4 regions of the Rhizobium sp. RHZ01 genome follow, and region 3 is predicted to be linked to each of the others. Evidence: predicted binding sites of a transcription regulator. Region 3 holds the regulator's gene; each other region holds the start of a gene.
The links. The regulator LexA, encoded in region 3, represses DNA repair genes until DNA is damaged. The targets are predictions, from matches to a motif close to TGTTCNNNNTGTGTTCNG.
Positions count from the first base shown of each region.

Region 1 (7,466 bases), on a different contig from region 3:
CCGGTAAACATATGGAAATTGGTGACTCGTTCCGTCAGCGGATCGAGGACCAAATCGGTGTCGCCGTCACGAAATACTTCGACGGAGGGTATTCTGGTCAAGTGATCGTGCATAAGGCCAACGCCCGTTTTTCCGCCGACTGCAAGCTTCATCTCGATAGCGGAGTTGTATTGCATGCCGCCGGAGAGGCGATGGACCCGCAGTTGGCCTTCGATGCCGCTTCCGAGCGGATCGAGAAGCGCCTTCGCCGCTACAAGCGCAAGCTGAAGGATCACTACGCCGGAAATCACCAGAATGGTTCTGCGGAAGTTGCCTACACCGTCATGGATGGCATGTCGGACCACGAAGACGAGATCCCGGATGACTTCGCGCCGGCGATCGTCGCCGAAAGCACCAAGCAACTAAAAACAATGTCTGTCGCGACCGCCGTGATGGCGCTCGACATGACGGATGAGCCGCTGCTGCTATTCCGCAGTCCAGGCAAGGAACAACTGAACATCGTTTATCGTCGGCACGACGGTAACATTGGCTGGATCGATGCAGCCAGTATCAAAAGCTGAGATCAAGGCGAAGGGCGGCAGTTAGGCTGCCGCTCTCCTCTCTTGGCGCAGAAGGAAAATAAAATGGCTTTGGCAGATTTGCTGCAGCAAAATGCGATCATTCCCGCCCTTAGGGTAAATTCCAAGAAACAGCTCCTCCAGGAATTGGCTGCAAAGGCGTCGAAAGTCACAGGGCTTTCGGAGCGGGAAATTTTCGATGTTGTCCTGCAGCGCGAACGCCTTGGCTCGACCGGCGTCGGTAACGGGATCGCTATTCCGCACGGTAAGTTGGCAAGCGTCCATTCCATCGTCGGCATCTTCGCGCGTCTCGATCAGCCCGTCGATTTCGAGGCCCTGGACGATCAACCCGTGGATCTGGTGTTCCTGCTCCTCGCACCGGAAGGCGCTGGCGCTGATCACCTCAAGGCCCTCTCGCGCATCGCCCGCGTGCTGCGCGACCACGATCTCGTCGCCAAGCTGCGTGCGACCGACTCCGCCTCGGCGATCTATGCGTTCCTCAATGAGGAGCAGACCTCGAACGCAGCCTGAGCATTCAATATGCCAGTAAGAAAGGCGCCTGATTGCTCAGGCGCCTTTCTTCATTCAAGCCGTCGAGTTCGGCTTAGAACTCTTCCCAGTTGTCCTGAGCGAGCGCTGCCGAGCCCTGAGTCTGCGGAACTGCGCGGCGCGGTGCCGGTGCTGCAGCTTGGCGATACGTCGGTGCAGCAGTCGGCGCGCGCATCTGCTGAGCCGTCGAGCGTAGTGCGGAAGCGTGGCTCATGCCGGATACGCGGAAGCGTGTCACGAGTTGCTTCAGCGTCTGGGCCTCGTCGTTCAGCGTGATGCTGGCTGCCGTCGTCTCCTCGACCATGGCTGCGTTCTGCTGGGTAACCTGGTCCATCTGGTTCATGGCCTGGTTGATCTCCTTCAGTCCGATCGCCTGTTCACTGGCCGATGCGGAGATCTGGCGGATAAGGCCGTTGATGCCCATGACCTGCTCGGAGATCTTATGCAGCGTATCGCCGGCGCGGCCGACCAGATCGACGCCTTCCTTGACCTGTACGGCCGAAGTGTTGATGAGCGTCTTGATCTCCTTGGCGGCGTTCGCGGAACGCTGGGCCAGCTCGCGGACTTCCTGCGCGACGACGGCAAAGCCCTTGCCGGCTTCGCCGGCGCGTGCGGCTTCAACGCCGGCATTCAGGGCCAGCAGGTTGGTCTGGAAGGCGATCTCGTCGATGACGCCGATGATGCGCGAGACCTCGGTGGAGGACTGCTCGATGCCCTGCATCGAAGCAATTGCCTTGCGCACCACTTCGCCTGACTTTTCGGCATCCTCGCAGGCGAGGTTGACGTTATCAGCCGCCGTGCGGGCGTTGTCGGCGCTGGAGTTGACCTGTGCGGTGAGCTCGTTGAGCGCGGCTGCCGTTTCTTCCAGGCTTGCTGCCTGCTGTTCCGTACGCTTGGCGAGGTCGGAGGCGCTGCCGCTGATTTCGCTTGTACCGGAGCCGATGTTCACGACGCTGAGGTTCATCGTGTTGATGGTTTCCTCGAGGCTTTCGAGAGCCGCGTTGAAGTCCTGCTTCAGCTTGGCGTATTCGCCCGGGAAGTCCTCGGTGATGCGATGGCCGAGGTTGCCCTGGGACAATTCGGACAGGCCGGAGCCGACGATCGACACGATATGACGCTGCAGCGTGATCGACTGATGCCGCTCGGCTTCCGAGCGGCCACGCTCGGTTTCGGCTGCATCGCGCTGGTTGTTTGCCTCGGCCTCAAGACGCTGCGTGTCGGCGAGTGCGAAGCGGAAGCCCTCAAGAGCCTTGGCCACGGCGCCGATCTCGTCAGCGCGATCCTGACCGGCTACCGGCTGCTCGTACTTGCCGTCGCTGAGTGCCTTGACGCTGGCGACGAGACCGCCGATCGGACGCTGGACGAGGGAACGGACGGCTAGGTAGAGGGCAATCATGACGGCTGCGAGCACGAGAATGCCGGCGACAACCATCATGGAGGTTTGATCTTGAACAGGCGCGTTGATGGCCGAGTGCGGGACGTCGACGAGGATGACCCAGGTCGTGTTCACGTCGGGCAGGGCAAAGGGATAGACGACGCGGTCGAAGGGCTCGTAGCTATCGTAGCTCAGGTCCTTGACGACGGCTGGCTGTAGCGTCGAAAGCGCGCTCTTCACGGCATCTGTGCCTTCGCCGTCATAGTCCTTCATGGAAAGCTCGGGAATCGGCGAGACAATCCATTTGCCGGTCTGCGAGAGCAGCGTAACGCGGCCAGAGCCGAAGGGGTGGAGCGTCGAAAGCTTATCGCGGAGCGATTTGAGGGAGATGTCGACGCCGCTGACGCCGATCATCTTGCCACCCGAAAACACCGGATAGGCAATGGACGTCATCGCGGTATTCTCGCCGGTCGTCGTCTCGGCATAAGGCGGCGACAGCGCGCCCTTCTTGCTTTCTGCGGCGAGCGCGTACCAGGCAGCCTTATAGTCGGAATCGAAGGTGGAGAAGCTGAAGCCGCCGTCCTTGCTCTTCGTCCAGTACGGGTTGAATGTGCCATCCTTGGCTGCGCCGAATTCGGCCTTGCCGGCCATGGACGGCGACTGGCCGTCGAAGGCGTTCGGCTCTTCGGCAAACCAGCTGCCGAAGGCAAACTGGTTGCGCTCGACGTTTGCCTTCAGCATGTCCAGAACGGCCTTGCGGTCGAGATATTTGCCCTCCTGACCATGACCGATCGTGCCGGCCATCGAGCGCGCGGCCCCTGCCAGCTCGCCGACGGATGAGGCAACCTCGTTGGCGATAGCCTTCGCCTCGAGATTAGCCTGGTCCATGGTGAGGGTCCGCACGCGGTTGCGCGTCTCGCCGATGAGGAAGAAGTTGGAAATGAGGAGGACGAGGGCGATGGCAACGCCCGTAATGAGGATAAGCTTGGCTGCAAGCGATTTCATGCGAAAGATGAACATGGATTCCTCGGGAAGCAAGGATGTGCCGTACGGGGCATTCATCGGCACAGGGGACGAGGGCGTCGCCCCCTCATGGAGCAGCCGTGACAGAAGCCGACCCCTTGGCGAAGGCCGGCGATGGCTGGAACATCGCCGGAAACCTATTAAATTTGAATGAAATCTAATGAAAACAGACGCTGCATACGGCAAACCGCCCCGATATGTCGCGGGGCGAATTGCCCTATAGCTCGTTTGCGACTTCGGCGCTTGATGGGATCGATGGCTGAGCGCCTTGCTTGAGGCAGGCGAGCGATCCTGCGACGGCGGCCCGCCGCAGCGATGCCTCGAAATCGAGGCCTTCGTCCAGGCTCGCGGCGAAATAGCCGCAGAAGGTGTCGCCGGCACCGACTGTATCGACAGGCTCGATCTTCAATCCCTTCGCACGGGAGATGACGCCGTCGCGGATTGCGATGACGCCGTCTGCGCCGAGCGTCACGATCAGGGTTTGCCCCGTCTCCGCATTGAGTCGTTTCAGCGCGGCCTCGCGATCCGCCGTGCCCATGTTTTCCTGGCCGGCAAGACGCTCGAACTCGGTTTCGTTCGCGATCACGATGTCGGCAAGGCGGCCGAGGCGTGGAGCGTCTTCGATCAGTGGGGCCAGGTTGAGGATGGACGTGACGCTCTTGGCGCGCGCCGCGGCCAGCGCCCGCTCGACGGCCGGAACGGGCACCTCGAGCTGCAGCATCAGGATGTCGCCCTCCTTCATCGCGTCGATCGCGACGTCGGCATCGGCCGGCGTCATCGTGCCGTTTGCGCCAGGCACAACGGCAATCATGTTCTCGCCGTCACCGCCGACGAGGATCAGTGCGGTTCCGGTCGGCTCGTCGACCTGCTTGACGGTTTCAAGTCCAGTGCCGGCGTCCTTCAAGAGAGCAACCGCCGGCTCCGCAAAGCCGTCGCGGCCGACGGCTCCCGCCATGTGAACGGTTCGGCCGGCGCGTCGCGCCGCAAGTGCCTGATTGGCGCCCTTGCCGCCTGCTGCCGTTGAGAAGCCGTTGCCGGCAACCGTTTCGCCGGGCTTCGGCAAGCGCGCGGTGGTGGCGATGAGGTCCATGTTGATGGAGCCGAAGACTGTGATCATGAGTGTCCTGTCCAATGCTTTTCTTGAGCGCGACACTGCCTGAAGGGCTTACTCGTCGTCAACCACTCTGAGCTTCAGAAGCCCGCTGCGGCTGTCGACGGGTTTTGGCGCGCCATCACCGTCCCGCGCCGCGGCCTTGCTGTTGTCGCCGCCCTCGAACTCCAGAGCTTCGATTTTCGCGCCGCGCTTGGTGAGCTTATCGGTGGAGGTGAGGATCTGGTCGACATCTCTTTGGGTCATGGAAAAATGGCTCTGCAGCTTGCGAACACGCTCGTCGAGACGGCCGAGATCGTCCATCAGGTTCGCGACTTCGCCCTGGATGACGTGTGCCTGGGCCCGCATCCGCTGATCTTTCAGGACTGCCTGAATAACCTGGATGGAGAGCATCAGCAGCGAAGGCGACACGATGACGATGCGCGACCGGTGCGCCTTCTGCACGATCGCTTCGAAATTCTCGTGGATCTCCGCGAAGATCGATTCCGACGGCACGAACATGAAGGCCGTGTCCTGCGTCTCGCCCTGGATCAGATATTTCTCGGAGATATCGCGGATGTGCGTTTCCATGTCGCGGCGGAACTGCTGCGAGGCGACCTTGGCTCCGTCAGGTCCGCCGGCGTCCCGGATCGCGTTCCAGGCCTCAAGCGGGAACTTCGCGTCGATCACCAGCGGTGGTGCGCCGTTGGGCATGCGAATGGTGCAGTCCGGGCGCGAGCCATTGGAAAGCGTCTGTTGGAAGGCATAGGCCCCCATCGGAAGGCCGTCGGCGACAATCGTCTCCATGCGCGATTGGCCGAAAGCGCCGCGTGTCTGCTTGTTGGAGAGGATCGCCTGCAAACCGACGACATCTTTCGCCAGTGTCTGGATGTTGTTCTGGGCGGCATCGATGACGGCGAGACGCTCCTGCAGCCGCTGCAGGTTCTCGTGCGTCGATTTGGTCTGCTCGCTGATCGTCGAACTGACGCGCTGCGACATACCATCGAGACGCTGGTTGATCGCCTGGTTGAGCTCGGACTGCCTCGAGCCGAACACTTCGGCCATTGTCGACATGCGCCCGTGCATTTCCGCCTGGATTTTCAGAAGTTCGGCCATTCGAGCATCCGTCTCGGCGGCACGGAGGCTCGCTACCTCGGCCTGCTCGCGCCGCACCTGCCCGCTGCGGACGAGAAGGAGGATCAGCAACAAGACCAGAGCCGCGATCGCGCCTCCGGCGAGCGCCAGCGTGGCAGGACTGATACGGGAAAGGGCGAGGAGAAACGACTCAGAGCTGGTGTTCATTTCGCCACCATAACAAACTCGTGTGGGATGGCTAGATCAAAACGTGAACAACTCGCAAGCCTTCCCAAAGGATTGGCTCGTAGAGGGAACAAACGACAGTTGACAAATCTCAAGTTCATTTAACCTTTGCTCAACCATATTGCGTAAAAGGTCAGGTCAAATTCCCTTTTGCATCAATTACAAAGCAGAGAGATCATGACCAGCCAGCAGTCCGACAGCACGCTCAAGCAACGCCTCGATTTCATCGAGCTGGACGACGGAGCCCGCGCGGCGCTGCGTGAGATGCGCCCGGCAATCTCGGAGTTGCTCGGCGGCGCTCTCGACAAGTTTTACGCGAAGCTGGCAAGGACGTCTGAGGTCGCAAGCTTCTTTGCCGATAAAGCGCATATGGGACATGCCAAGAAGCGCCAGGAAGACCACTGGGCCAATCTGGCTGGCGGCAACTTCGACGAAACCTACGTCAAAGGCGTGGTCACGGTGGGCAAGACCCATGCCCGTATTGGCCTCGAGCCTCGCTGGTATATCGGTGGCTACGCGCTGCTGATGAGCGAACTCGTGAAGGGCCTGATGGCCAAGCAGTGGCCCTCCATGTTCGCCAGGCAGCAGGGCAAGGTGCTGGCCGAGAAGCTTTCAGCGGTCATCAAGGCCGCGATGCTCGATATGGACTATTCGATCTCGGTCTATCTGGAAGCGCTCGAAGAGAAGCGACGCAAGCTGGAAGAAGAGCGCGTAAAGGCCGAGCAGGATCAGGCCGTTGCGCTCGATCATCTTCGCCGCGGTCTGGAGGCGCTGTCGAACGGCGATCTCGAGGCCACGCTGCCGCCAGATCTCCCCGGTAATTTCAAAGCCATGGCCGACGACTATAACCGCGCCGTCGCCGCTCTTCGCGCGTCCTTTGGCTCGGTGCGGGCAACCTCGGGCGAGATCCTGAGGGGTACGGACGTGATCGCCAAGGCCTCCGATGACCTTGCCTTGCGGACGGCCCAGCAGGCAGCTGGCGTCGAGGAAAGCTCGGCGGCGCTGCAACAGCTTTCGGTCAGTGTCGGACAGACTGCCGCAAACGCCGAAAAGGCATCCGGTGCGGTCCGTGAGACGCAGCAGAAGGCCAAGAACTCCGGCGAACTCGTCACCAGCGCCGTTTCCGCGATGGCCGGCATCGAAAAATCCTCGACCGAGATCGCCAAGATCATCGGCGTCATCGACGAGATTGCTTTCCAGACGAACCTGCTGGCGTTGAACGCCGGCGTGGAGGCTGCGCGTGCCGGCGAAGCGGGCAAGGGCTTTGCCGTCGTGGCGCAAGAGGTCCGCCAACTGGCGCAGCGCACCGCCGACGCCGCCAAGGAGATCAAGAACCTGATTTCGGAAAGCTCGGTCCAGGTGAACGAAGGAGTGGACATCGTCAGCAGCACCGGCGAGGCGCTGAACGACATGATCAACCGCATCGATATCATCAACAGCTTCGTTGCCGATATCGCCGCTGCCGCGCGCGATCAGGCAACCGGGGTCAACGAGGTCAGTGTCGCCATCCGCAACATGGACACGATCACGCAGCAGAACTCGGGAATGGTCG
Region 1 covers NZ_JACUZZ010000002.1:160,849-168,314, forward strand. Annotated here, with positions in the region: gene raiA (ribosome-associated translation inhibitor RaiA) at 1-560, shown strand, start outside; gene ptsN (PTS IIA-like nitrogen regulatory protein PtsN) at 624-1,088, shown strand; gene IB248_RS03595 (methyl-accepting chemotaxis protein) at 1,162-3,501, opposite strand; gene IB248_RS03600 (ribokinase) at 3,722-4,621, opposite strand; gene IB248_RS03605 (DNA recombination protein RmuC) at 4,670-5,896, opposite strand; gene IB248_RS03610 (globin-coupled sensor protein) at 6,092-7,466, shown strand, end outside.
Region 1: the regulator LexA is predicted to act here: its motif matches at 5,929-5,946, upstream of IB248_RS03605 (DNA recombination protein RmuC).

Region 2 (7,466 bases), on a different contig from region 3:
GGAATGACGGTACCCTTTGCGTCCGCGAGATCTACCCGCAACCCACGCGCCTGGATTTGCGGATCCTCAAACATTTCTTCGATTGTATTGATCGCACCGGCCGGAACCGCATCCGCCTCACAGGCTTTCAACAGGTCGGCTTTCTGCCATTTCAGCGTTTCGGTGGAAACCAGCTTGCGTACCTCGTCGCGGTTCGCGACTCGCGCCTTGTTCGTGGAATAGCGTGCATCGTCGGCAATGCCCTGGAGGCCGAGGATCGCGCAGAGGCGGCGGAACTGGCCGTCATTGCCCACTGCGAGGATCAGATAGCCATCGGCGGCGGGGACGACTTCATATGGCGAGATATTCGGATGCGCGTTCCCAAGCCGGGTCGGGGCTCGGCCAGAAACGAGATAATTCATGTTTTGGTTGGCGAGCACGGCGGATTGTACGTCGAGTAGCGCCATATCGACCAGCTGACCTTCGCCGGTCTTCTGCGCGTGGATGAGGGCGGCCTCGATGGCTGCGACGGCATAAATACCGGTAAAGACGTCGGCGATCGCGACGCCCGCTTTCATCGGCTGTCCGTCCGGCTCGCCGGTGATCGACATGAAGCCGGACATGCCCTGAACGATATAGTCGTAACCTGCCAGGCTGGCATAGGGACCGTTCTGGCCGAAGCCGGTGATCGAGCAATAGACAAGCTTCGGATTGATCTTTTTCAGGCTCTCATAATCGAGACCGTATTTCACAAGGCCGCCGAGCTTGAAGTTCTCGATGACGACGTCGGCCGTGGCGATAAGGCGGCGGACGAGGGCCTGATCCTCTTCGCGCTTCAGGTCGGCGGTGATCGAACGCTTGCCGCGGTTGGCAGCGTGGTAATAGGCCGCAGAGAGGTTTTCGCCGTCGGCACCTTCGACAAAGGGGGGCCCCCAATGCCGCGTGTCGTCGCCTCCATCGGGGTTTTCGACCTTAATCACGTCGGCACCGAGATCGGCCAGCATCTGGCCCGCCCATGGCCCGGCAAGCACTCGCGCAAGCTCGATGACGCGTATGCCTGATAGCGGCGGTTTTTGGAGCTGATTGTCTGTCATGTTCCTCCCACGATCAGATCAGGGCGCCAGGGCCGATTGAGGTGTATCGGATACGGGCTTCGATGCAAAGCGGCGCTCGCGCCAGATGATGTACAAGCCCGATGCGATAATGATCAGGATACCGACCCACTTGAGCGCATCCGGAAAGTCATCGAATACGAGCCAGGCGAAAAAGGTCGCCGACACGATCTCGAAATACTGCAGTGGTGCCAAAATGGAGGCAGGTGCTGCACGATAGGCATAGACGCCGAAGATGCCGGCAATGGCCGCCGTGACACCGACGCCGACCAGATAGAAGTAGCCCCGGCCATCCGGCATCACCGCGTCGAAGATGTCGGAACCTGTGCCGCTGCCAAAGGCAAGCAGGATCGCGCAGAACAGCAGACCCCAGATGCCCATCTGAAGCTGCATCGCCCACGGATCTTCTCGGTGCGAAAGCACGCGGGTCATCAAGGCGAAGATGGCGATGCAGAAAGCGCTGACGACGGGCAGAAGCGCGACGTAGCCGACCTCTTGAAAGCTCGGCTGGATAATCAGCATCGCGCCGAAGAAGCCGACGCCGCAGGCAATGTAGCGGCGCCAGCCGATCGTCTCCTTGAGGAAGATACTGCTCAGGATCGTCAATATGATCGGCTCGACGAAGAAAATCGCGATGGCGTCAGCAACCGGCATGAACTTCAGCGTCGTAACAAAGGAGACCATGGAAATGGTAATGATGGCGCCTCGGATGGCGTGAAAGATATTGGCTCGCCAGGAGAAGGTCTTCCAGCTTCCTCGCCAGACAACGATCGGTAACATGCAGAGAGCCTGCACCACAAAGCGGGCGGCGGTGATTTCCGCTGCAGGAATCGTAGCGATCGCGAGCTTGGAAAAGATGTCGATGATCGGGGACACCAGCACCGACAGGAACATCAGGAGAATGCCGGTCGAAACCTCCGAAGCGGAGGCAGAACGGGACGAAATGCCATTGCTCATCGCGAAACCCTTCAGTTCAGGATCTTGCGATCGCTTCGTCGCACCAGTCGGCGAATGCGGCGATGGCCGCGTCCGCTCCAATTTCATTCAGCGTTTCGTGGCGCATGTCCTGATATATCTGTGTCCTGATACGGGAGAAGCCGTGAGCTTTCAAATGCTTTGACAGCCAGATCACCGCTTTTCCGTTATCTGTTGCCGGATCCTGTCCGCCGCCGACAAGGTGGATCGGCGTGTGCTTCGGCAGCCGGTCCAGTTGCGCCTCTTGTGGTGCGCGAAACGTCATCTCGAAAATATCGAGCCAGAGCGACACGGAAGCATCGAAGCCACACAGAGGGTCAGCAATGTATTTGTCGACCTCAACAGGATCGCGGCTTAGCCAGTCGAACTCGGTTCGACGGTTGGCAATGGACTTCCCCCAGGTGCCGAAGGTGAGCTTCGGTAGGATGCCGCTTGGAACATCGGAGCCCTTAAGGGCTCGTTCTGCCAAGAGGACCGCCTGGGCGGCCCGTCCCGATAGACCCGGGTTGAAATTCGAATTCCAGACGGCAATGGCGTCATATTTCTCCGGATAGGTGATCGCCGCGTTGAGCGCGATGAGCCCGCCCATCGAGTGCCCGAAGAGGATGACGGGGAGGCCGGGATATTGCTTTACGGCAAGCTCGCGGACAGAGCCGACATCGTCGATAACCTGTCGCATGCCGTTGCGGCGGGAAAAACGTCCGATTGGCGCATCCGGGCCAGTCGTTTCGCCGTGCCCACGGTGATCGAAGGCGAACACATGGTAGCCGCGGGCTGCCATCGCTGCCGCAAAACGGGAGTAACGTCTGGAATGCTCGGCCAGCCCATGAGACACAAGGAGAATTCCGCGTGCCTCGGATTGCGCCGGCTCATGATGAAAGGCGAGTGAAGCGTCCGCCGTTTCAAGGCGTTGCGTTTCTGCGAACATCATATCCTCCCGTTGCCGGGAGAAGACCAGATCGGCCGTGAAAAGCAACACGCCCAGATATTTATGCCAAGGGATTTTTCGTACCCTACGGATTGAGGGTTGTGAAAACAAACGCGGCGTGATCTCCTGTTCATGAATTGTTCTTTGTGGGGGTGAGAATGAGCAATCCATTTCTGCGGATGGCTGTAGTCTTGATAGGAATTGCGGCCGCTGGCGTTGCGGGAGCCCAGGACGGCGGCGGAAGGACGCGCTTCATTCTGGCGGCCAGCTGGCAACCCGCGTTCTGTGAAACCAACCAGCGCAAGCCGGAATGCCGCAGCCAGACCGGGGAGAGGTTTGACGCGACCAATTTTTCGCTGCACGGGCTCTGGCCGATGCGGAAGGACTATTGCGACGTCTCTGGTACCCTGCGGAGCGCCGACAAGGACGGCGAATGGGGGAAGCTGCCTGAGGTAGAGCTTTCGGCGGATACCAAGGCGGCCCTCGAGAAGGCGATGCCCGGTACGCAATCCGGCCTGGAGCGGCACGAGTGGATCAAGCACGGCACCTGCACGAAGATGAGCGCTGACGACTATTTCGGCGCGTCGGTTCGGTTGATCAACGAGCTGAACGCCTCGGCAGTCCGCGATCTGTTCGCGACCAATATCGGCAAGTCACTGACGGCGGACGCGATCAAGGCGGCTTTCGACAAGAGTTTCGGCCCGGGTGCCGGAGATCGGGTCAAGATGAGCTGCCGACGGGCCAGCGGAGGCCGCGTTATCAGCGAACTTACGATCGGGCTGTCGGAGGACGCGACATCGAACGAGCCAGCAAGCCTTCGTGACCTTATCCAAGGGGCAGGACGGTCGTCGTTCGGCTGCAATGAGGGCGTCGTGGACGCTGCAGGGTTCTGAGACTGCCTCTCATCGAAAACGAGCCTTCGTCCGTCCACGCGCCGCGGCTAGCTGCGCCTTGATCATGCGACGCTACGGTAGAGGAGCGTGCCGAGTTCGGCTATGAATGCTGCAAAAGCCTCTGATTTTTGGCCGCCGCGCGTTGCTCCTTGGCCCCAATTCGCCTAAATAGCGGCAAAACTCAAATTCCCGCGCGGAGCGAATTATCTATGGCACGTCAGTTCATCTACCATATGGCCGGCCTCAACAAGGCGTACGGCAACAAGAAGGTGTTGGAAAATATCCACCTTTCTTTCTATCCGGATGCTAAGATCGGTATCCTCGGCCCGAACGGTGCTGGTAAGTCGACCGTTCTGCGCATCATGGCAGGCCTCGACAAGGAATATACCGGCGAGGCGTGGCTCGCCGAAGGCGCTACCCTTGGCTACCTCGCGCAGGAGCCGCAGCTCGATGCGTCCAAGACGGTCCTTGAGAACGTCATGGAAGGCGTTGCGCCGAAGAAGGCGATCCTCGATCGCTATAACGAGCTGATGATGAACTATTCCGACGAGACCGCGGAAGAGGGCACCAAGCTCCAGGACGTCATTGACAGCCAGAATCTCTGGGACCTCGAAAGCCAGGTTGAAATGGCCATGGACGCGCTGCGCTGCCCGCCGGGTGACTCCTCGGTCGAAAAGCTCTCGGGGGGTGAAAAGCGCCGCGTGGCGCTCTGCCGCCTGCTGCTCGCCCAGCCGGACCTGCTACTGCTCGACGAACCGACCAACCACCTCGATGCCGAGACGATCGCCTGGCTCGAAAAGCACCTGCGCCAATATCCGGGCGCCGTACTGATGATTACCCACGACCGTTACTTCCTCGATAACGTCACGGGCTGGATCCTCGAGCTCGACCGCGGCCGTGGTATCCCCTACGAAGGCAACTACTCGGCCTACCTGCAGGCGAAGGCCAAACGGATGCAGCAAGAAGGCCGCGAAGAGGCCTCTCGCCAGAAGGCGATCAGCCGCGAGCAGGAATGGATCGCCTCCAGCCCGAAGGCGCGTCAGGCAAAATCCAAGGCGCGTATCCGCGCCTACGACGAACTGGTCGCAGCAGCGGACGCCCGTCGTCCGGGCGATGCGCAGATCGTCATCCCGGTCGGCGAACGCCTCGGCCAGGTGGTCATCGAAGCCGAGAACCTCACCAAGGGTTACGGCGATACCGTGCTCATCGAGAACCTCACCTTCAAGCTGCCGCCCGGCGGTATCGTCGGCGTCATCGGTCCGAACGGCGCCGGCAAGACGACGCTGTTCCGTATGATCACGGGCCAGGAAACGCCCGATAGCGGCGAGATCCGCATCGGCGAGACCGTTGATCTCGGCTATGTCGACCAGAGCCGCGACGCACTCGACGGCAACAAGACGGTCTGGGAGGAAATCTCCGGCGGCAACGACATCATCAAGCTCGGCAAGCATGAAGTGAATTCGCGCGCCTATTGCGGCGCTTTCAACTTCAAGGGCGGCGACCAGCAGCAGAAGGTTGGCACGCTTTCCGGCGGTCAGCGCAACCGCGTTCATCTCGCCAAGATGCTGAAGGCCGGCGGCAACGTCATCCTGCTCGACGAACCGACCAACGACCTCGATACGGAAACGTTGGCAGCACTTGAGGATGCGCTCGAAAACTTCGCCGGTTGCGCCGTCATCATCAGCCACGATCGCATGTTCCTCGACCGTCTGGCGACGCATATCCTCGCCTTTGAAGGCGACAGCCATGTCGAGTGGTTCGAAGGCAACTTCGAAGACTACGAAAAGGACAAGATGCGCCGTCTCGGTGTCGATTCGATCAACCCGCATCGGGTGACTTACAAGCGCCTGACGCGCTGATCACCCAAGATCGCGTTGGAGACCTGGAAGCCCCGGTTCGCCGGGGCTTTTTTGCGCGCATCGATGTCGCGATCCGAGCAGCTAATTTCGTGAACGGATGGAATTGCGGCTTGCCACACTCAATCGTTTCACATAAAGATATCTTTATATGTTGATTGGATCGGGTATGGGTGAGCCTATCAGACTTGGATTGGATGCGTTGGTGGACGTCCTCAGGGCGGCCGGCGAGCCGACGCGTCTTCGCCTGCTGGCGCTCCTTGCAGCAGGGGACCTGACGGTCACCGATCTTACAGAAATCCTTGGCCAATCCCAACCCCGCATCTCTCGCCACCTCAAGCTGCTCGGCGAAGCGGACCTCATCGACCGTTACCAGGAGGGCGCTTGGGCCTATTTCCGGCTTCGGCAGGATGGCAAGGCGGCCGCGTTCGTGCGTAGCCTGCTGGCTCATGCCTCCGAGAACGATGCTGTGATCCTGCGTGACAGCGAACGGTTGGCGGCGGTCAAGCGCCAGCGGGCTGAGCGGGCGCAGGCCTATTTCAGCCGCAATGCCGCCGAGTGGGACGAACTTCGCCGTCTGCATGCCGCTGACGAAGAGGTCGATGCCGCGGTCATTCGGCTGCTCGGCAGCCAGCCCATAGACTCGCTTCTCGACCTCGGCACCGGAACGGGTCGCATCCTCGAGCTTCTATCTGGCCTCTATCGCCGGGCGATCGGCGTCGACGCCAGCCGCGACATGCTGAGCGTGGCGCGCGCCAACCTCGACAAGTCAGGGATTACCAAGGCATCCGTCCGACACGCCGATATCCTGAACCTGCCGTTCGAGGCGCAGGATTTCGACGTGGTGACGATCCACCAGGTACTGCATTTCTTCGACCAGCCCGAGATCGCGATCGGCGAGGCAGCGCGCATGCTGCGGCCAGGCGGGCGGTTGGTCATCATCGATCTTGCCCCGCATGGGCTGGAGTATCTTCGCGACGAGCATGCGCATGTTCGCCTCGGCTTTTCGCATCAGTCGATGTCCGACTGGCTGCGCAAGGCTGGGCTGGATGTCGAGCAGGTCGTCGATCTTCATCCGGGTCATGAAAGCGGGCAGGGGCTCACCGTCACTGTCTGGCTTGCGCGCGACCCCCGGCGCCTTATGGCCTCCGCAGCGAGCGAAGGCGCCGAACCCATACTTGCCGGGAGATAATCATATGGCTTTGAACAGCGACGCGCGCCGCAAAATCGGCATTTCCTTCGAGTTCTTTCCGCCTAAGTCGGAAGAGATGGAAGGTCAGCTGTGGAATACGGTCACCGATCTGCAGGACTGGAATCCCGACTTCGTATCGGTGACCTATGGCGCCGGTGGCACCACCAAGGCGCCTACACTGGCGACTGTCTCACGGTTCCTTTCCGAGACCCCGCTCGCCACGGCGTCGCATCTCACCTGCGTCGGCGCGACGAAGGACGAAACGCATAGCGTCATCGACAGCTTCCGCAAGGTTGGCGTGAAGCATTTCGTGGCGCTGCGTGGCGATGCTCCGGGCGGCGTTGGCGCGCCCTATCAGCCGCATCCCGGCGGCTATGCGAATGCGGCGGCATTGGTTGCCGGTCTGCGTGAGATCGGCGATTTCGAGATTTCGGTGTCGGCCTACCCGGAAAAGCATCCGGAAAGCCGCGATACCACCGCCGACATCGAGATGCTGAAGCAGAAGGCGGATAACGGCGCGACCCGCGCGCT
Region 2 covers NZ_JACUZZ010000008.1:89,943-97,408, reverse strand. Annotated here, with positions in the region: gene IB248_RS11060 (CaiB/BaiF CoA-transferase family protein) at 1-1,073, opposite strand, end outside; gene IB248_RS11055 (DMT family transporter) at 1,092-2,048, opposite strand; gene IB248_RS11050 (alpha/beta hydrolase) at 2,065-2,994, opposite strand; gene IB248_RS11045 (ribonuclease) at 3,153-3,887, shown strand; gene ettA (energy-dependent translational throttle protein EttA) at 4,097-5,746, shown strand; gene IB248_RS11035 (metalloregulator ArsR/SmtB family transcription factor) at 5,913-6,935, shown strand; gene metF (methylenetetrahydrofolate reductase [NAD(P)H]) at 6,940-7,466, shown strand, end outside.
Region 2: the regulator LexA is predicted to act here: its motif matches at 3,122-3,139, upstream of IB248_RS11045 (ribonuclease).

Region 3 (7,466 bases):
AGATGATCGGATACTGGGCGGCGAGCTGGGCAAGGTATTCAGCCATGGCACCCGATTCCAGCGTGCGGCCTTCGCCTTCGAGAACGTACTTGCCGTCCTTGAAGAATTCGGTCGCAGCGCAGTCGAGGCCGAGGTAGATGTCTTCGCCCGGCTTGTAGCCGGCTTTCTCGATCGACTTCATGATGAAGTCGAGGGCTTCAGGGGCGCTCTTCAGGCCCGGCGCGAAACCACCCTCATCGCCGACGTTGGTGTTGTGGCCCTGAGCCGACAGCTCCTTCTTGAGGACGTGGAATACTTCCGAGCCCATACGAACGGCTTCGCGGATGGAATCGGCACCGACCGGCAGGATCATGAACTCCTGGAAGTCGATCGGGTTGTCGGCATGCGCGCCACCGTTGATGATGTTCATCATCGGGACCGGCAGCAGGTGGGCGCTGGCGCCACCGACATAACGGTAGAGCGGCAGGCCGGCAGCCTGGGCAGCAGCCTTGGCAACCGCGAGCGATACGCCGAGGATGGCGTTGGCGCCGAGGCGCGACTTGTTCGGCGTGCCGTCCAGTTCGATCATGATGTTGTCGATCTGGATCTGGTTTTCGGCATCAATGCCGCCGATCGCGTCAAAGATTTCGGTGTTGGCGGCTTCGACAGCCTTTTCAACACCCTTGCCGAGATAGCGATTGCCACCATCGCGAACTTCAACAGCTTCGTGAGCACCGGTGGAAGCGCCCGACGGCACCGCCGCACGGCCCATGCTGCCGTCTTCGAGATAGACATCGACTTCGACGGTCGGATTGCCACGGCTGTCGAGAATCTCGCGGGCGATAATGTCGGTAATTGCAGTCATCGGTTCTTCCTGCTCGGTGGGTGATAACGTTGGAAGCCTGTTTAATCGAAGGCACACAAATTACAATGCCACACTGACGACAGATGGCATGCCACGGCCCTAACGGGTGAATATGTCAGGCCTTTGAAGCCACGCCCGGCCGTTGGTTAGAGACAACGCTTATCAACTTTCAAAACCTGAAGTTTTGGAAATATAAATTTTGACTTTCAAGCTGGTTGTAAATTTATCGACCAGTAACCAATCATATTTATAGTTAACGGCCGAAAGGAAATAACACCTTCTTCGGCAGGCGTTATTGCATGATGCGCTTCCTTATGTGGCCAAGCCGCCTGTCACGATCCATAGCTGCTGCTCGAAAATTTCCAATGGTTTCAGAAACGACGTCGTTCACTATTTACTATTTACGGGGCATAGGATGAAACTCAATATTGCACGAAGCCTTGCAATCTTCGCGGTGGTCGTCGCCGCCGGGCTCATTGCTTCGATCGGCATACAAAACTACGCCTTCAATAAGCTACGCGTGAACGGCGAGATGTACCGGCAAATCGTCTACGGCAAGGATCTCGTTGCCGATATTCTGCCGCCGCCCCTCTATGTCGTTGAATCCTACATGCTTGCACTCGAGGCGGTGCAGCGCCCGGAGGTCGCCGGAAAGAACATCGACCGCATTCAAAATGTCCTGAAGCCCGCCTATGAGGATCGCCGCAAGTATTGGCAGGCAACCGCGCTCAGCGCAGACCTCAAGGAAAAACTTCTGAACGACGTCTTCATCAAAGGCGATGCGTTCTGGAAGGTGATGCAGGACGAACTCGCGCCCGCCATCCTTAACCACGACTCTGCGGTCATCCCGACAGCCTTCGAGAAGCTTGCGACCAATTTTCATATCCACGAAACGGCGGTCAACGAGCTCGTTGATATGGCGAACGCCTTCCTGGCAAAGGCTGAAAAAGACGCGGCCGAACAGACAAGCATTCTCTCGGCGATCACGGTTGCATCTGCGGCGGTCTCGCTTTGCCTGCTTCTTGGCGGCCTCTACGCCTTCCGCCGGCGCGCCATCGTGCCACTTTCGGCGATGCGCGACTACATGGCGATCCTGGCGGGCGGCGACTATTCCAAGGAAGTCCCCTTCAGCCACCGTGTCGATGAAATTGGCGAAATGGCACGCGCCGTCACCGTGTTTCGCGAATCGGCGCAAGAACGGAACAAAATCCGCGAACACCAGGATGCGGAGCGCCAGGCCCAAGCCCAGCGCGATGCGGCGCTGGCCGCCTCCAATGCTGATGAGGATGCCGGCCGCGAACGCATCATCGTGAGCCTCAGCCGCGGCCTGGACCGTCTTTCCCGCGGCGACCTCACCGTCCAGCTCAACGAAGCGTTCGCGCCAGACTACGAGAGGCTACGCGAGCAGTTCAATTCGAGCGTCCGCACGCTTTCCGGCACAATGAGGGATATCGCGACGGCAACCACTACGGTCAGGACTGGCACTAGCGAAATCGCAACAAGCACGGATGATCTGGCCCGGCGAACGGAACATCAGGCCGCATCGCTGGAGCAGGCAGCCTCGGCGCTAGATCAGATCACGGTTACGGTCAAAAACTCGTCGGAACGCGCCCATGAAGCAAACGCGATGATGACGGTGACGAAGGAAAGCGCCAGCTATTCGGCAACTGTCGTGCACGAGGCCGTAGCTGCGATGGAGAAGATCGAAGCATCATCCGTGCAGATCGGCGAAATCATCAACGTCATCGACGAGATCGCCTTCCAGACCAACTTGCTCGCGCTCAATGCTGGTGTTGAGGCCGCTCGTGCCGGCGAGGCCGGAAAGGGTTTTGCCGTCGTGGCGCAAGAAGTGCGCGACCTCGCCGGCCGCTCTGCCAAGCTGGCGAAGGAAATCAAGCAGTTGGTCGAGACTTCGTCCAGTCAGGTGTCAACCGGCGTTGCCTTGGTGAACCGCACCGGCGAAGCCTTGAACAGTATCGATCAGCAGGTGCTGAAGGTGACGACGCTGATCGAGGCGATCGTGCGCTCTTCCTCTGAACAGACGACCGCGCTCGTCGAGGTCAATGCCGCCGTCAACACCATGGACAGCGTCACCCAACAAAACGCCGCGATGGCGGAGGAAACCAGCGCAGCCTGCCGCGAGCTTGGCAACGAGGCGCTACACCTCAATCACCTGCTCTCCCGCTTCGCTCTCGAAGGCACGGAGAGGACGGCAGGATCGGCATATCCCACAAAGACGAGGTTGGCGCTCGCCGGTTGACGGCGTGCACGTCCATCCATTTATCCCGCCTTGGCAATCGCATCGAAGGCCAGCAGCTTTTCGAGAAGCCGCGGCATATCCCGCAGATAGACCATGTTGGGACCATCCGAAGGCGCATTGTCAGGATCTTCGTGGGTTTCCACGAATACGCCAGCGACGCCGACGGCGACCGCCGCACGCGCGAGCGTCTCCACGAACTCGCGCTGCCCTCCGCTCGAACCGCCCTGCCCGCCCGGCTGCTGGACCGAATGCGTGGCGTCGAAGACCACGGGGGCGCCCATCGCCGCCATGATAGGCAGCGATCGCATGTCGGAGACCAGCGTATTGTAGCCGAAGGAAGCACCGCGTTCGCAAAGCAAGATGTTCGGATTTCCGCTCGAATTCAGCTTGTTGAGGACGTTCTTCATGTCCCAGGGCGCGAGGAACTGCCCCTTCTTGACGTTGATGACGCGGCCGGTCTTGGCGGCGGCAACGAGCAGGTCGGTCTGACGGCTGAGGAAAGCTGGGATCTGCAGGATGTCGACGACGGTGGACACCTCGGCACACTGCTCTTCGGTATGAATGTCGGTCAGGACAGGAAAGCCGTATTCCCTCTTGAGATCGGCGAACACTTCAAGCGCCGTTTCGAGGCCGATACCGCGCTGCGCTGACAGCGACGTCCGGTTCGCCTTGTCAAAGGAGGACTTGTAGACGAGGCCGAGACCAAGCTTGTCGCAGAGTTCCTTCAGCACACCGGCGACCATGAAGGCATGCTCGCGGCTCTCCATCTGACAAGGCCCGGCAATCAGCGACAGCTTGCCGGAATTCGAAAAGGTGACGCGGCCGGCGCCTTCGCCGACCACGACTTCGGAATTTGTCTGGCTCATCGTTTCTCCTCGAAGGCGAAGAGAGCGCCCTGTCCGGGCGCGGCCTTCACCAGAATTCGATTGTTCTTGCGCGTATAGGTCATCCCGTTAGCAGCCAATTGCGCTTCTGTCACGGCGAGATCGCCTACTTTGAAAACGATGGCAACACCACGCAGACCGCGATCGTCGGAAGGCGCAGGGATGTCGAAGTAGGCGTCCAGTCCATCCGGGGAGAGAACACTCACTCTGGCATTCGGAGTTGTCACACTCACACCGAAGGCCTCATTGGTCGTTCCCAAGCTGTGGGCGGCGGCGCGCAGGAATGGTCCAAACGCCTTGGGGTCGGGTGCCCCAAGCACGATCTCTGCGATCCCAACCACCCCATTTGCATGCACTTGCAGGGCTTTCCGGTCGGCTGGCAGCGGGTTGACACGTTGGCATGTGAAGAAAAAGAAATCTGGAGCGCGCAGGTCAACTGCAAAGGCGAGCTTAAATGCAGCCGTCACCTCCGAGCCATCGGGCATCTTCATCGGCCGCTCGAACTGCAGCATCTCGCCGCCATTGATCTTTTCGGACAGAAACCGGGCATGGTCGCGATCGGCATCCGCCGTCGCAAAGACCACGGCAGACAGCCCATCGTCTCCACATCGGAATCGAAAGGCACGGTCCCGCGCGGTGAAGACATTGCCTTTCTGCGCCGAAGCTTCATGCAGTTCGGCATTGGCGACCCCGAGAGGCTCCAGATAAGTTTCGTCGGCGAAGAATATGCAGGCATTCTCGGTCCCAAACGGGTGCCGGGCGTCGGGCGCGACGGTGAATCCCAGCTTTCCGAGACGCTCGCGCGAGAGCCTGATATTTGGAACCGGCAGCACGATGTGGTCCAGCGGATGTGCTTCGCTCATGGCAACTTCTCCGGAATTTGCGAAGATGTGCGCCGGGCAACAGGACAATGCAACCCCCTTCTACGCTTTCGGTCAAATGAGACGCAAAAACTCAGCAAGTTGCAGGCAAGATTTACGAAAATTTAGGTACTTGCGGAACACATATGGAACATATAGTGTCTGTTCTGGCTTTGTTTCACGACTCTGGGGTTCAACTTCGATGCTGACGCGCAAGCAACAGGAGCTTCTTCTCTTCATTCACGAGCGAATGAAGGAGTCCGGTGTCCCCCCTTCTTTTGATGAAATGAAGGATGCCTTGGACCTCGCGTCGAAGTCAGGCATCCACCGCCTGATTACCGCGCTGGAGGAACGGGGCTTCATTCGCCGACTGCCGAATCGAGCCCGCGCTCTGGAAGTCATCAAACTGCCCGAGGCATATAACCCGAGCCTGCAGCCCCGCCGCGGTTTTTCGCCGAGCGTTATCGAAGGCAGCCTCGGCAAACCACAGCCAGTTGTGGCGCCGAAGCCAGCGCCGCAGGCTGACAACGGCGGTCCTGCCTCTGTACCGGTCATGGGACGGATTGCTGCCGGCGTACCGATTTCGGCAATTCAGAACAATACCCATGACATCACGGTTCCCGCGGACATGCTTGGCCCAGGCGAGCACTATGCGCTTGAGGTCAAGGGCGACTCGATGATCGAGGCCGGCATCTTTGATGGCGACACGGTAATCATCCGCAACGGCAGCACCGCCAATGCCGGCGACATCGTTGTTGCGCTTGTCGATGATGAGGAAGCGACGCTCAAGCGCTTCCGCCGGAAAGGCGCCTCCATCGCACTTGAGGCGGCAAACCCGGCTTACGAGACGCGCATTTTCGGGCCTGACCGTGTCAAGGTCCAGGGCAAGCTTGTCGGCCTCATTCGCCGCTATCATTGAAGGCAAGCGGCTCGCCGTCAAAGGTGCCGCTTCGCCAATTATACGCCCGATGGCGGATCCAAGGGCGGTCGGGCCTCGTATAGGCCGTCGTGACGACGGGGCTACCTTGATCGTCGATCCTTACCTCAGCGGCACCAAAGCGACGCAAGGTTTCGCCGGTGAACAAAAGTGCGCCCGACCGGCACCCCGTCGTGCGGAGGCGAGCGGGTGTCACGACGATATCGGCCGTATCGCAGGCAGCGCCGAAGTAAGCGGGATTTTCGACGATCGTCACGACGTAGCCGCTATCGTGCGTGGCTGTGCACCGGGCGCCTTTCAGGCATACAAATCGGTTCTCAGCGCTCGTCGCAGCCTGACGTAACGCATCGCGGGCATTGCGCAATTCCACGGCAGATAACCTCTCCGATCTGCCTTGACTGTCCCGCCGCCTGATAGCGTTGACACCCTCCAACAATTACGTTGGTTGATCTAGCTCCGCGGCGAGCGCCATTCGCCATTGGTCGAAAATGAAGTCAGGCGGATGCGGCCGGTTCGGTGCAAGGACTTGTCCTCTCACAATCGCGACGAGATTGCCGTCTTCGGCAATGACCATGTCGGGCGGCGGCTCGCTCGGCGCAACCACAACAAGCACTGTTGCCAGCGCCGCAATGCCAGCGCCGAGGTAGCGGATCTTGGTGCGCAGAAGGGCAAGTAAGAGGAACCCTGCTACCGCCACAGGAAAATACCAACCCGGCAATCTGCCGATATCGATATTGCCGCCCAGGTCGAGACCATCTGGGCAATGGCGATCACGATGTCGAGCCCGAAACCGGCAATTTTCCATGGAATGACGTCGAGGCCAAAAGGTGTCAGCAGCATAGCGAGCATGCCCATCGGCATCACCACGAAAGAGACCACCGGCATGGCCATGAGATTTGCCGGCAGACCATAAGCGCTGAGCCGGTGGAAGTGCTCGACGGCGAAAAGCGCGGTCGAGAAGCCGCCGATCATCGCGGTCAGCAGGATGCCACCAAAGAAGCATATGATGAAAACGACGGGCGTTACTGCGGCGACCTGCAGCAAGGGATGTTCGTGCGGCGGCCTTCTTGACCAGATCGCGTAAACCGGCGACGAGGGCAAGCGTCGCCGCAAACGACATCCGGAGCTCGGCCGGGGGCACTTCCAAGCACGAACCAGAGGATCGCGCCCGCCCCAGCGAAGACGGACGAAACCAGGAAGAACCGCCCATGCTCTATCTCCGTTGCCACGGCGAGACGAAGCCACACGGTACAACGATCCGACGCAGTCCTTATCCGTGTCGGCCACGGCACGAAGGATTGCGTCTGGAAAGTTAGCGGAGGTTCCGCAGGAACTCGTGGCACGAGAAAAGAAGGCTGTGGCGCGCGCCCAAACGCGTCCGCGCCGGGTGTGGCTTCCCTCACCTCCAATGGCCTCAACCCCGGCATGCATTGCGCCCAAAAACAGCCGCCCGTACAACCAGAATGAAAGCTAACGGGCTTCCAAGCAAGAATAATCGATTGAAATCTGAAGGAAAATCGGAAGCCGGAAAAGCTAAGGATAATCATCAGCTTCTGCTATGCGCAGGGGTCATCGCAGAAGTGCCCAAAAGTTGATACTGCGATGCACAAAATGGCGTCACGGTAACTTGGCATTAGGCGCGCGATCATATAGCAATCATCGACGACGCTTAACCCTATGG
Region 3 covers NZ_JACUZZ010000037.1:45,261-52,726, forward strand. Annotated here, with positions in the region: gene eno (phosphopyruvate hydratase) at 1-844, opposite strand, end outside; gene IB248_RS27875 (HAMP domain-containing methyl-accepting chemotaxis protein) at 1,260-3,104, shown strand; gene kdsA (3-deoxy-8-phosphooctulonate synthase) at 3,125-3,970, opposite strand; gene IB248_RS27885 (VOC family protein) at 3,967-4,851, opposite strand; gene lexA (transcriptional repressor LexA) at 5,051-5,767, shown strand; gene IB248_RS27895 (hypothetical protein) at 5,748-6,155, opposite strand; gene IB248_RS27900 (hypothetical protein) at 6,222-6,482, opposite strand; gene IB248_RS27905 (ComEC/Rec2 family competence protein) at 6,473-6,829, opposite strand.

Region 4 (7,466 bases), on a different contig from region 3:
CCATTGCGGTTGGGCTTGGAGTGTTGAGCCATGTACCGGCCGGCCTCGGTGTGTTCGAGACCGTTATCATCGCTTCGCTTGGCAGCGCAGTGAACATCGACGCAGTGCTTGGTTCGCTGGTTCTCTACCGCCTGATCTATCACGTTCTGCCGTTGCTGATCGCTGTGCTGGCCGTCTCGGCAACCGAGCTTCGCCGGTTTGCCGATCACCCGGTTGCGTCAGGCATCCGACGGATCGGCATCCGGCTGATGCCGCAGTTGCTCTCGACCCTATCGCTCCTCCTCGGCGTCATGTTGATCTTTTCGAGCGTGACGCCGACGCCGGACCAGAATCTCGAGTTTCTTGCGAACTACCTGCCGTTGCCGCTCGTCGAGGGGGCGCATTTCCTCTCCAGCCTGCTCGGGCTGACACTGGTCGTTGCGGCACGCGGTCTCGGCCAGAAGCTCGACGGTGCCTGGTGGGTGTCGATCCTGTCGGCCGCGGCGGCGTTGACCTTGTCGCTGCTGAAGGCGATTGCACTGGTCGAGGCCTGTTTCCTCGGTTTCCTGATCTTCGGCCTGTTCGTCAGCCGCCGGCTGTTTCGCAGACATGCGTCCCTTCTCAACCAGACGCTGACGGCCTCATGGCTGACGGCGATTGCCGTGATCTGCGTCGGTGCGATCGTGATCCTGCTCTTCGTCTATCGTGACGTCGAATACAGCAACGAGCTCTGGTGGCAGTTCGAATTTGCCGGCGAGGCCCCGCGCGGTCTGCGCGCCGTGCTCGGCCTTACGATCATTTCCTCGGCGATTGCGATCTTCAGTCTGCTCCGTCCGGCGACGGTCAAGCCGGAACCTGCTTCCACCGACGCGTTGCAGCGGGCGGTCGGTATCGTCGAGAAGCAGCGCTTTGCCGACGCCAATCTGGTGCGCATGGGCGACAAGAGCATCATGTTCTCGGAGAAAGGCGACGCTTTCATCATGTATGGAAGGCAGGGGCGCTCCTGGATCGCTCTTTTCGATCCGATCGGGGAGCGCAGCGCCATTCCAGAGCTGGTCTGGCGTTTCGTGGAGTCCGCACGCGCCGCCGGCTGCCGCGCAGTCTTTTACCAGATCTCTCCGGCGCTTCTTTCGCATTGTGCCGATGCAGGGCTGCGTGCCTTCAAGCTCGGCGAGCTTGCCGTTGCCGATTTGAAAACCTTCGAGATGAAGGGCGGCAAGTGGGCAAACCTGCGGCAAACCGCGAGCCGCGCGCAACGCGACGGCCTTGAATTCGAGGTTATCGCGCCGGAAGACGTTCCCGCCGCAATGGATGAGCTTGGCTCGGTTTCGAATGCGTGGCTCGAGGATCACAATGCCAAGGAGAAGGGTTTCTCGCTCGGTGCGTTCGATCCAGACTATATCGTTGCCCAACCCGTCGGCATCCTGAAGCGCGAAGGCAGGATCGTGGCCTTCGCCAACATCCTGATCACCGCCGCGAAGGACGAGGGGACCATCGACCTGATGCGGTTCTCCCCGGATGCGCCGAAAGGGTCGATGGACTTCCTCTTTGTCCAGATCATGGAATATCTGCGCGACCAGGGGTTTGCGCATTTCAATCTCGGCATGGCGCCGCTTTCGGGCATGTCGAAGCGCGAGATGGCGCCGGTCTGGGACCGCGTCGGCAGCACCGTCTTCGAACACGGCGAGCGGTTTTATAACTTCAAGGGCCTCAGGGCCTTCAAATCAAAGTTCCATCCGCACTGGCATCCGCGGTATCTTGCGGTTTCGGGTGGAGGCAATCCGATGATCGCTCTGATGGACGCAACATTCCTGATCGGCGGCGGATTGAGAGGGGTAGTGAGGAAATGATGAAAAGACACCTTCTTGCAGCCGTCTGCGCCCTGTCGCTGTCCGTTCCGGCGGCAATGGCGGCGACCGAGACGACACAGAGCTTCGAGACCGGGCTCATTCCTTCGCCGCATATTTTCCTGCCCGAAGGCGACGTGAAAGGCGCCGTTGTGCTGATCTCGGATGGCGCCGGCTGGGGCGATAATGAGAAGGCAGAGGCAAACCGTCTCGTCGAGCAGGGAGCCGTCGTCATTGGCATCGATTTCGTGGCCTATATGGAGGCGCTCAGAAACTACGACGTCAGCCAGAATGACGGCTGCATCTACATGGTGTCCGATCTTGAATCGCTGAGCCAGCAGGTACAGCGCGCGGCGGGCAACAGTGCATACCATCTGCCGATCGTTGCCGGCGTCGGCGAGGGCGGTGCGCTGGCGCTGGCGATCGCGGCGCAGACCCCGGATGCGACGATCGGCCAGACGCTGGCGATCGATCCAGTTGCCGGGATTCCGCTTACCAAGGAACTGTGCACGCCGGCGAAGAAGCAGACGGTCGGCGACCGCATGATCTATGGGCTCAGCGAAACATCGCTGCCGGACCCGATCATCGCCTCGTTTACGGCGGCAGCACAAAAGGAGGGCCGTGCGCATGTCGAAGAACTCAAGAAGCAGCACTCGGACATCGATATCCGCGATTCCGGGGACGATGCCCAGACGACGCTTGCCGACACGCTCTCGGACCTGATCGACGCCTCCGGCAGTGCCGACAATCCGCTCGGCCTCCCGCTCACCATTCTCGATGCCAAGCCGGCTTTCGACACGATGGCGGTCATCTACTCCGGTGATGGCGGGTGGCGCGATATCGACAAGGAGGTTGGTGCGGCGCTGCAGAAGCAGGGTGTGCCGGTCGTCGGCATCGACTCGCTGCATTACTTCTGGTCGGAGCGCCAGCCGCAGCAGACGGCGGATGATCTCGGCAAGATTATCGAGCTTTATCGCAAGCAGTGGAAGGTGAAGCACGTTCTGCTGATCGGCTATTCCTTCGGCGCCGATGTCGTGCCTGCCGCGTTTACGCGCCTGAAGCCGGCCGCCAAGGCAACCGTCGCGCAGATGTCGCTCCTGTCCCTGTCGCATGAGGTCGATTACCAGATCTCCGTCATGGGCTGGCTCGGCCAGAAGACGGAAGGTGCGGGCGGCGATCCGGTTGATGACCTGAAGAAGGTCGACCCCAAGATCGTCCAGTGCATCTACGGAAAGGAAGATGACGACGAGGTGGCCTGCCCTGATCTCAAGGACAGCGGTGCCGATGTGATTGCCCTTGCCGGCGATCACCACTTCGATGAGAACTATGAGCTCTTGAGCAAGACGATCATCGATGGGCTGAAGGCGCGGCTTCAGGACTAGGCTGCGTCGCGCCGCCCCAGGCTAGCGCATCAACTGCTCTTCACTCCAGCCGAGAGCGGCGATATCGCCGCTCCGGAAGCGACCATCATCGGCAACGATGAATTCATCGAGCTGCGGTGGATGTACGCTCGTTCCTGCCAACATCGCATGAACCTGGCCGCGATGATGCGTCTGGTGTTGGAACAGGTGGTTCAAAACGTCTTCCATCCGCTCGCGCTGAATGCGCCCCGAACGATGGATCTCGGTCGTCGACGCCAGCTTTTCCGGCGTTGCCGGCTCGCAAAGCGCGACCAGCCGACGATCGACTTTGGCCTGCTCTGCGGCAAGCGCCGCGATGTCGTCGAAAGGCTCCTCGACATCCCAGGCGGTAGGCCCAAGCATGCCGCCTTCGAGCGCATCAACGTAAAACCAGTCGACCGTCAGAATATGGTTGAGCGTCGCCTTGATCGACGGAAAGAAGCTTACGCGTGCCGCCTCGAACTCTCCCGGCTTCAACCTGCTGCAGGCTTCATGCAGGCGATGGTTCGCAAGCGCATTGTTATAGGCAAGCTTCCGTGTGGTCCTGCATGGGTCGAAAGTCGGCATCGGTAACTCCGTTTCTTGACGGGCAACCCGCAAGCGTCAGTCGTCCTCCTGGAACAAGCGAAACTGTGCCGCTTCCAGATCCTTTGGGGGCTGCATGCCGAGGTGCTTCCAGGCCGTCGCGGTCAGGACGCGGCCGCGTGGGGTGCGCTGAATGAAACCCTGCTGAATCATGTAGGGCTCGATGATGTCCTCGATCGCGTCGCGTGGTTCGGAAAGCCCTGCGGCGATGGTTTCGATGCCGACGGGGCCGCCGCCGAAATTGACCGCGATCATGTTGAGGTAGCGCTTGTCGAGCTGGTCGAGGCCCATGTTGTCGACGAGCAGCCGGGTCAGCGCCTCATCGGCAATCTCGCGGGTGACGGCTTCAGCCTTCGCCACTTCCGCGAAATCGCGCACGCGCCGCAGCAGGCGACCGGCAATACGCGGCGTTCCACGAGCGCGCCGGGCGATTTCCCGTGCACCCTCGTCGGTCATGGGCAGGTTCATCAGGCGTGCGCCGCGTCGAACGATCAGCTCCAATTCCTCGACGGTATAGAAGCTCAGGCGGACGGGAATGCCGAAACGGTCGCGAAGCGGCGTGGTCAAAAGGCCAAGGCGGGTCGTTGCTGCAACGAGGGTGAATTTCGACAGGTCGATCTTGACAGAGCGCGCGGCTGGTCCTTCGCCGATGATGAGGTCGAGCTGGAAATCCTCCATCGCGGGGTAGAGGATTTCCTCGACGGCCGGGTTGAGCCGGTGAATTTCGTCGATGAAGAGCACGTCGCGCTCTTCGAGATTGGTCAGTAGAGCGGCGAGATCGCCCGCCTTGGCAATAACCGGACCGGACGTCGAGCGGAAATTGACGCCGAGTTCCTTCGCCATGATCTGCGCGAGCGTCGTCTTGCCGAGGCCGGGCGGGCCAACGAAAAGGACGTGATCCAGCGCCTCACCACGGTTCTTCGCCGCCTCGATGAACACCTTCAGGTTTGCGCGCGCTTCCGCCTGGCCGGTGAACTCGTCCAGCGACTGCGGCCGCAGCGTCACATCCAGGTCTTCGCCTCGTTTCTCGGCCGATATCAGGCGCGCGGCTTCACTCATGCTGGCATTTCCCAATCTTCAAACGCTCGTGACCAATACACCAAGCCGAACGCTTTTGGCACCCGCTCGGGCAATTGGATCAGCGAGCCAGTTCCTTCAACCCAAGGCGGATGAGCTTGGCGCTGTCGGCGCCTTCACCGGCGGTCTTCATTGCGGCGGCAACGGCATTGGCAGCCTGGTCGCGGGAATAGCCGAGGTTCGTCAGCGCGGATACCGCGTCGGCGACAGGGGCAGCGGCAACACCTTCACCGAGCTCCTGCTTGAGGCCGATGGTGGCCGACGCTTCTCCGGCGAAGGCCGGCGCCTTGTTCTTCAGTTCGGTGACGATGCGCACGGCAACCTTGGGACCAACGCCCTGAGCGCGGGCGACTGCCGTGCGATCCTGCAGCGCGATGGCGTTCGCCAGTTCGCTTGGAGGCAGGGTCGAAAGGACGGCGAGAGCCACCTTTGCACCAACGCCCTGTACGCTCTGCAGGAGAATGAACCACTCTCTCTCGAGCGCGGTCATGAAGCCGAAGAGCTTCAGCTGGTCTTCGCGAACATAGGTCTCGATGAAAAGCACACAGGCCTCGCCCACCGAGCCGAGGCGGGAGAGCGTGCGTGCCGAGCAGAAGGCGACGTAGCAGACGCCGTGGACATCGACGAGGACGTAGTCATCGCCGATTTCATCGATGGTGCCTTTGAGCTTGCCGATCATGCAAATGGTCCGTTCGGTGGGTTTTCAGTGAAGATTAGCCGGCAAGCGCCGCCTGCCGCATGCGGCTGCTGCCGCGGTTATGAGCGTGGCAGATGGCGATGGCCAGCGCATCAGCCGCGTCGTTGCCCTTGAATTCGACCTTGGGCATCAGGATTTTCAGCATCATGTGGATCTGCTGCTTCTCGCCGTGGCCGACACCGATGACCGCCTTCTTGACAGCGTTTGGCGCATATTCGGCGACGGGCAAACCGGCGCGGGCAGGGACCAGCATGGCAATGCCGCGTGCCTGCCCGAGTTTCAGCGTTGCAACGGCGTCCTTGTTGACGAAGGTTTGTTCGACGGCAGCCTCGTCAGGCTGATAGCTGTGCACGACTTCCGCCAGGCCATCGTGCAGCTGGCAAAGGCGCGAGGCCAGGTCCAGGTCGCCGTCCGAGGTGACCGTACCGGACGCGACGAAGCGCAAGGAATTGCCGAGCGTGTCGATAATTCCCCAGCCCGTGCGGCGCAGGCCCGGATCAACGCCGATGATGCGAATCGTATTTTGCATGCTTCACCCTATTGCACTCGCCAAATAACTGCCATCGATATGTGAACAAAACAAAAACATTCCTTGTTTTTGCCACGCGCTGTTTACGGCAATTTAAGCTCCATAGCCGACTTTTGATCCACAAAATGTCAGAGGAACTCCCTTCTCAGGAAGGCAAGGTTCCCGTTTTCTGTTTTCAGGTCAGCCGGCAGGATGTTCCACGCTCTGCCGGTATGAGCCGTTCCGGAAGGGTTCATCGTTCATGGTTCAGAGATTTAAATCCCTGTCCTTCAAGGTCATCGCGACATTTATACTGCTGACCGCACTGTCGATTGCGGTCATCAACGTGCTTGCTTACTTCGCCAGCAGCCGCATTTCCGGTGAGCAGGCACTCAAGGCCAAGGAGAGCGTCCTGATCTTCCGCGGCGACATGCTGCAGGATCAGCTTGAGCAGTTGGAAAACCAGGCGAACTCGATTGCGCGCATCGAAGCGTTGCAGATGTCGATTACAAGCCTGAAGAGCGGTTGGAAGACAATCGAGAAGACGTCGGGTGATGCGCGCGCCGAATTGAAGAAGGTGTTCATCACCAACAATCCGAACCCGGCCGACCAGCGCGAAAAACTGGTGAAGCCGCAGGCACCAAGCGGCTTCTACTACTCCAACCATGAAACGACGCAGGGTGAAGTGGCCCGCGACCTGGAGAATACCGCCTTCAGCGACCTGCTGATCGCCGATCTCGATGGCAACGTCCTCTACTCCTACAAGAAGAACGACGATTTCGCGGAGAACCTGAAGACCGATGCATGGAAGGCGACCGGCGCCGGCCTTGCCTTCGCCAAGGCGATCGCCAACACCGCAAAGGCGACTGACGATTCCGCCCCCACCGGCTTTTCCGGTCTTCGCGTCGACGCGGCGAACGGCAAGTCGGCAATCTTCTATGCCGTGCCGATCGTCAAGCTCGGCGCGGCGAAGGGCGTGATGCTCTTCAAGGTCCGCGACAACATCATCACCAGCATTCTCGCCAAGGGCATCGTGTCCGGTAGCACGGCGCAAGCCGCTATCATCTCGGATGACGGATCGGCGATCGGCGTAAACTCGTCCGGCCAGCTGGCAACGCTCGATACCACGCCTTTCACCTTCGCGAAGGACGCGCTGTCGGCCAAGGGCATGACGGTCGACGACTTCGATCGCGCCGATGGCTCGGCACGAGCCTATGTTCGCGGCATCGATTATCAGGGCTCCCGCTTCCTCGTCGTGGAAAGCGTCCGCATCAGCGAACTCAATGCTGGCTCGCTGGAGATCGCCACGCTCCTGACGATGATTGCGTTTGGTGTTCTGATCATCATGGCCGTGGCAACCTGGGCCATCACCA
Region 4 covers NZ_JACUZZ010000025.1:54,904-62,369, reverse strand. Annotated here, with positions in the region: gene mprF (bifunctional lysylphosphatidylglycerol flippase/synthetase MprF) at 1-1,829, shown strand, start outside; gene IB248_RS23110 (AcvB/VirJ family lysyl-phosphatidylglycerol hydrolase) at 1,826-3,208, shown strand; gene IB248_RS23105 (DinB family protein) at 3,230-3,793, opposite strand; gene ruvB (Holliday junction branch migration DNA helicase RuvB) at 3,830-4,870, opposite strand; gene ruvA (Holliday junction branch migration protein RuvA) at 4,950-5,567, opposite strand; gene ruvC (crossover junction endodeoxyribonuclease RuvC) at 5,602-6,114, opposite strand; gene IB248_RS23085 (methyl-accepting chemotaxis protein) at 6,356-7,466, shown strand, end outside.
Region 4: the regulator LexA is predicted to act here: its motif matches at 6,156-6,173, upstream of ruvC (crossover junction endodeoxyribonuclease RuvC).